DNA from 2 places in the Exiguobacterium sp. KKBO11 genome. Region 1 is predicted to be linked to the other one. Evidence: predicted binding sites of a transcription regulator. Region 1 holds the regulator's gene; the other holds the start of a gene.
The links. Region 1 encodes LexA, which represses DNA repair genes until DNA is damaged. Its sites were predicted from a motif close to CGAACATATGTTCG; they were not measured.
Positions count from the first base shown of each region.

Region 2: AYO36_RS11935 (NUMOD4 domain-containing protein) is a predicted target of LexA. The motif match lies at 1,694-1,707, and genes of this name have one in related genera.

Region 1 is NZ_LUCU01000022.1:338,004-341,422, reverse strand. Features, by position in the region: gene glpK (glycerol kinase GlpK) at 1-21, opposite strand, end outside; gene AYO36_RS08795 (MIP/aquaporin family protein) at 65-766, opposite strand; gene AYO36_RS08790 (metal-binding protein) at 953-1,423, opposite strand; gene lexA (transcriptional repressor LexA) at 1,455-2,069, opposite strand; gene yneA (cell division suppressor protein YneA) at 2,281-2,568, shown strand; gene AYO36_RS08775 (YneB family resolvase-like protein) at 2,614-3,267, shown strand; gene AYO36_RS08770 (DUF896 domain-containing protein) at 3,381-3,419, shown strand, end outside.
Region 2 is NZ_LUCU01000033.1:174,596-178,014, forward strand. Features, by position in the region: gene AYO36_RS11920 (DNA alkylation repair protein) at 1-673, shown strand, start outside; gene AYO36_RS11925 (GNAT family N-acetyltransferase) at 674-1,015, shown strand; gene AYO36_RS11930 (AAA family ATPase) at 1,056-1,634, opposite strand; gene AYO36_RS11935 (NUMOD4 domain-containing protein) at 1,767-2,294, shown strand; gene AYO36_RS16925 (sunset domain-containing protein) at 2,337-2,918, opposite strand; gene AYO36_RS11945 (methyl-accepting chemotaxis protein) at 3,032-3,419, opposite strand, start outside.

The sequences.
Region 1 (3,419 bases):
TAGGATATACTTGTTTTCCATTTCGAAATCCCCCTTGAGCGGTATGTGTTAGTGAGACGTGATCTTAGTAGATCAATTGATAGATGAACACGGCAATCGCTCCACCGATGATCGGACCGACGACAGGAATCCATGAATAGCCCCAGTCAGATGAACCTTTATTCGGAATCGGTAGGATAGCGTGCGCGATACGCGGTCCAAGGTCACGAGCCGGGTTGATGGCATACCCTGTTGTACCACCGAGCGAGAGACCGATGACGACGACGAGTAAACCGACGATGAGTGGTTTTAAGCCATCTCCGAACGTTGTTAAACCGAGTGCCAAGATACCGAAGACGAGAACAAATGTCCCGATGATCTCAGAAATCAAGTTCGACGGCGTATGACGAATCGCTGGACCTGTTGCGAATACACCGAGTTTTGCAGCTTGATCATCAGTCGCTTCAAAATGTTTCATGTAATGAAGCCAAACGAGAATGGCGCCGATGAAAGCTCCGACAAGTTGTCCGGCAATGTAGATCGGAACGTCTGCCCACGGTAGGTCAGAGTTCAAAGCAAGTGCGATCGTCAATGCGGGGTTCAAGTGTGCTCCACTTTCAGCAGCGACGAATGCTGCTGTCATGACGGCAAGACCCCAAGCGAACGTGATGACGATCCATCCGCTGTTTTCCGATTTCGTCTTTTTCAAGACGACACCGGCGACGACTCCATCCCCGAGCAGGATGAGGATCATCGTACCGATCATTTCCAATACAAAGTTATTCATGCAAAAACCCTCCCTTTGGATTAAAGCAGATAATGGCCTTTCTACTTTAAATTACTCCGAATTGAGAACGTTTTCAATACATATAATTGAAATATAGGAATGGAAATTTTTTATTTTGATGTTTAAAGATACGAAAAAGTGGATAAGAAAACACCTCTTCCTGCCTGCGAGCAAGCAAAAGAGGTGTTACCGACGACGTTTTTTTCTTTTTTTAGGTCGAAACCAACTGCTGGAATAATCTAGTAGGATATGAATCGTACTTGCCACCATGATACCGACGACGAATGCAGGCAAGGAAGCGAACCACGAATCAATCGTAGCAGAATCAAGAACCTGAAAATATAGACTTAAAAATAGTAGCGGAATCAGAATCGCAGCACTATAAAGAAGCCGGATAATGTCTCCGATGATCAGTCCATGTGACCAGATCGAGCGATGGGGCATGATTTTGACGTACGGCATCCAAAGGACTCGAAATGGTCCAAAGCGATAATACGGTTCTGACTTTAAATCGAGGTCGGGTGACAACCAAAGGGTACCGACAGCGATACCGATGGCGGTTGGTAACCAATCGGTTTGTTGCGTTGCGACCGAATACGCAACGTAACCCGTCAGTGCGACGGTATTGACGGTATCATGTACATTTCCTGAAGGCATGAAAAAAGACCAGTCGTAACTGGTCCCTCCGTCAATGAATCGTCCGATACACGCCGATTACCTTACCAAGAATGGAGACATTATCGAAATACATCGGATCCATCGAGTCATTTTCTGGTTGTAGACGTACCTGTTGATCTTCTAAGAAGAACCGTTTCACCGTCGCTTCGCTATCTTCGGTCATAGCTACGACGATTTCTCCGTTTTCTGCTGTGTTTTGTTGGCGCACGATGACACGATCGCCGTCAAGAATACCTGCGTTAATCATCGATTCACCATCGATCGTCAACATGAAGACCGTCTCATTTCCTACATAATGTGCAGGGAGCGGGAACTGTTCTTCGATGTTTTCAATCGCTGTAATCGGAAGACCCGCTGTGACTTTCCCGATGACGGGAACATGGACGATGGCTTCCGTGATTTCTTCAGGCTTATCAAGCAATATCTCAATCGCACGTGGTTTCGTCGGGTCACGGCGAATCATTCCCCGTTTCTCGAGTCGATCCAAATGACCGTGTACCGTCGAGCTAGACGCGAGTCCGACTGCTTCTCCGATTTCACGAACTGATGGTGGATACCCCTTCAGTTTCACTTCAGAGACGATGTAGTCGAGAATCTCTTGTTGGCGCTTAGACATTTTCCGCATACGAATTGCCACCTCTTTCTGGATTGAAGTTTGAAATGTAAGAATATATGTTTCTAGATTCACTATAACATAGAACAAATGAGCGTACAAACAATTGTTCGACATTTTGTGTTGACCGAACACGGGTTCTGTGTTTATTATGAGTTATGCGAACAATTGTTCCGCGAACATTTATTCTAACTCATTCATTTCATATTTGGAGGGATTCATGATGATTCATACGATTCGTACTCATGCTTTTTCAATTCTCTTCTATGCATTAAGTATTGCCTTCGTGATCTTTTTACTCACACCACGCCCGGATGAAAAAGTGGCGCAACTGATGACAGCTTCCGTTACGGTCGATGAGAACGCTACAGTCGAACAAATCGCTGAAGTCTACAATGATGGTTCGATGTCAGATGAAGAGTACGTCAATTGGTTGATTAAAAATAATGATGTTGAAACAAAACACGTCATCTCAAAAAGCAAAATCGTTGTACCAATCGCACAACAATGACAAAATGGAAAAGTTGTGAAAGAACGAACAGGGATGTGAGGTACGATGAAGGTCGTGATTTATTGTCGGGTGTCGACCGAAAAAGAAGCACAAGATAGTTCGATTGAACGCCAACGGCTGGAGCTTTCGAAGGTCGCGTCTCAAAAGGGTTTTGATGTCGTGGATGTCGTCTCTGAAAAAGAGAGTGGATATGACGTCGATCGGGAAGGGATGCTGACGGTTCTTGATCATGTAACACGTGATGCGGTAGATGCGGTCCTCGTGACAGATGACACACGGATTGGTCGAGGGAATGCGAAAATCGCTATTTTGCACACGTTTAAGAAGCACGGTGTTCGGTTGATGACACTTGATTCTGATGGAGAATACCAGCTTGCGGATGCAGAAGCGATGGTCCTTGAGATCGTCTCACTAGTGGAAGAATATCAACGGAAACTGCATAACGCAAAAATCGCGCGCGGCATGCGGCGAGCTGTCGAACAAGGCTTTCGCCCGGAACGAAATCTGAATCGCCAAGGAGAGAACGCTGGGCGTAGTCGAAAGGACGTACCGATCGAAGAAATCGTACGTCTCCGTGAACTCGGACTGACGTTTTCAGATATCGCCATTACGCTTCGCGGGATGGGACATGATATTTCAAAGGCAACGGTCAATCGTCGATATCTTGAATACCGCGAACTGACACCTAGCCCGGAATGAGAAGCAAGTAACCCGTCGACTGACGCGGTTAACTTGCTTTTTTTAGTAAGCTCTTTTACAGTAAGAATACAATTGAACTACTCAAGTTTGAGTCATAGAGAAAGAGGGATTCCATGTTATCACAAGAACAATTAGATCGAATCAATGCATTA
Region 2 (3,419 bases), on a different contig from region 1:
GCAGGCATTCAAATGGACCACATCAGACGATGAACATGTCCGGCGCTTAGCGTCTGAAGGGACACGACCGCGTTTACCATGGGGACAAGCGATCCCGCGTCTGATTGCTGATCCGCGTCCAGCGTTACCGATCCTTGACGCCTTATTACAGGATCCGTCACTTTACGTCCGAAAAAGTGTCGCCAATCACTTGAATGATATTTCAAAAACGCATCCGGAATACTTGATCGAACGAATTGGACGTCACTTAGGAACAGATCCGAACACGGACTGGATTTTGCGTCACGCCTCCCGGACGTTACTGAAGCGCGGAAACCCAGACGTGTTGCAGTTGTTCGGACACGTTACGCAAGGCGAGGTTGCGGTTACGGACTTGGTCGTCTCACCAGTGACTATTGGTCAAGAGTTACAGTTTTCGTTTCAAGTAAACAGTTCCGTCGAGCAACGTCTGCGTCTTGAATACGCGATCGATTACGTCAAACAACGTGGAACGAGTCGGAAGGTGTTTCAACTGCGGGAGCGGGAAGTTAAAGGTGTCTTACAAGTTGAACGACGCCAATCGTTTCGGAACATGACGACGCGTGTCCATTATCCTGGTACACATACATTAACGATTTTAATTAACGGAGAGGTTTACGCGACAGCAACGTTTGAGGTCGAGGAGGAGAGCTGAATGCAAGGACGACATACGGATTTTACGACGTCACGATTGTTTGTCGAAGCAACGGATGAAGAATCGGGTTGCAAGTGGACGCTGCATGCGTTGCGTGAGAAAACGATTGTCGGGACGATTACCTTCACATGGAATGCATCGACCGGAAACTTACGTTATACGACGACTGATGAGGATGATCAGCGCGGGTACATCACAGAAGCGTTGACGTCGATTTTGTCGTATCTCGCACGGACGTTATTACTGACGCGTATTTACGGCGAAGCGGGCAGTGCGGCGGTCTGGCGTCGGAACGGATTCCAGTTGCAGGCGAATCGATATGAACGCAAACTCTATCATTAAAAAAGCCCCGCCTGCTGAGCAGGACGGGGCTTGTTTGTGATTAGACCGTTGTTTTGGACCAGTTGAAATGGTCGCAAATCGCTTCCGCACTTTCACGTGCGCTTAACGGTTCCGTATCGAGGAAGAGGTAGTTGACGTCCGGCAATTCGCCTGGCAATGAACGTGTTCGGTAACCGTCCGCCGTTTCGCGTAAGTCTTGTTCAGAAGCAGCGAGGTCACGCTTCGTTACTTTGTGCGTCAATCGGTTTTCAGTCGTGTTTCGGTGCAGGCGAGTTGCGACCGGCGCATCCAGTTCAACGATATAGACGTCAGCACCTGCTTGTTCGAATAACTCAACTGTCTCTTCGATGAACTCAAGACCACCGCCTTCGACGCCGAATAGACAGAGGAACGTAAACAGGACACCTTCGAGCGAGCTGTTCGCCATTTCCTTGAACATCTCGCGCCGGATCGTATCTTTTAGGCGATGGTGTGCAGGTTCAGAGAAATCAAAATAAGGCAATAACAGATCGATTGTCTGGTGGTTATGGAAAACTTTCATCTCCGTCAACCGTTCGATTTCCTGACCGATCGTCATCTTTCCGACCGCTTGCGGACCAAGTAACAAGACAAATTTCATAGACGAACCTCATTTCCTTTTTCTGCTAAGAATAGCATATTCCGACGAGTGACATCACTAGAACGTTTGTTCGTAATTTGGTATAATTCAAGTATGAAGTCCCGTCGTGTCCTTGTCTGAAGGAGGACAACCATGCAAGAACAATGGAAAGCCGTCATCGGCTATGTAGGTATATATGAAGTCTCATCACTTGGTCGCGTAAGGTCGCTCGACCGGACGATCGTGACATGTCGCGGTGTCCAGCAACGACGAAAAGGTGTCTTGCTCCGTCCACGGCTCAATCGGGAAGGATACCGCAAAGTCACGCTCTACCAACGTGGTCGAGGAGAGCGGGTGCAGGTCGGATTGCTTGTCGCACAAGCCTTTCTGACGACAGATGTCATGGAAGCGCGACTCGTCCGGCGCAACGGCAAACGGGCTGACGATCAGTTGTCGAACTTAGAGGTTCTGCCTTCGATCGATCAGCAGTATACTGAACTACTTGGTGAGTTTGATCTCTTGTTAGGTCAACATGTGACGCTGTCACCTTTTCAGATTCGAACGATTCGCGCGCAGTACGAAAAAGGGAAAACAACCCGTCAATTGGCAGAGCAGTATCAGGTGACGGAGAACCGGATTCGCAACATCATCGATAAGAAGGAAGCGAAATTTATTAGCTAACTAAAAGTACCGGATATCAAATGAGATATCCGGTACTTTTAGTTAGATTTTTGATTTGCGATATCCAGCACTTACAGCTGCACCTTCTGTACAAAAAACTTTTTCAGGGTCCGTTTTACTATAAAACCTTTGATTAGGAAGGTGATATATTTTCTCACCTGAACTAGAGATATTACCCCGAATATTTAAGCAAGTCTTAGCTTTAGTGTCAGCTTCTGCCTTAGCTTTAGCGTCAGCTTCTGCCTTAGCTTTAGTGTCAGCTTCTGCCTTAGCTTTAGCGTCAGCTTCTGCCTTAGCTTTAGTGTCAGCTTCTGCCTTAGCTTTAGCGTCAGCTTCTGCCTTAGCTTTAGCGTCAGCTTCTGCCTTGGCTTTAGTGTCAGCTTCTGCCTTAGCTTTAGCGTCAGCTTCTGCCTTAGCTTTAGCATCATTTTTTTCTTCAGTGTTATTTTTATGATCATCAGAGTCCAAGTCTTTAGTAGATTGATGACTCTTTGTATTATTGTCTTTATCGTCAGAGTCATCTTCTCCAAAAATAGCGCCACAAGCGCCTAAGAAAATTAAAATAATGAAGATGAGACAACCACAGCCACAACAGCCGCCTTTTTTCTTTTTCTTTTCTTCCATTGATTCATTAACCCCTTAAATATAAAATTACCTACCAAAAAACATTTTATTTCATATTAAATGATAAGTAAATATTGTAATTTAAAGATTAATACTAGGAAAAATGTAAAAAATTAATTTTTTATAGTTTGTTGCAACGAACTGATCCGCGACTCGAGTACAGCACTATGTGTCTTCAATTCTGTTTGCTGAATGACGTGGTGCTGCATCTGTTCCCCGAGCACCTGGCTGTAGGATGAGAGCTCTGACATCAACTGTTGAACCGACTGTAGATGTTCCTGCATGTTCGACTGAACATCTGCGACGATCTGTCGTTGGTGTTCCACGGTACCCAGTGTCGTCTCAATCGTCGTCGCTTCGGTTAGCATCTGTTTTAAATGCTCCGTTGCCGTCTCAAGCTGTTGTGACGTCGAGAGAAACCGTTCCGTCATCTGCGAGAGCGCTTGTTCGACTTGATCGAGTCCTGTCGTCCACATCTGATTGACCTGCCCGATATGGTCC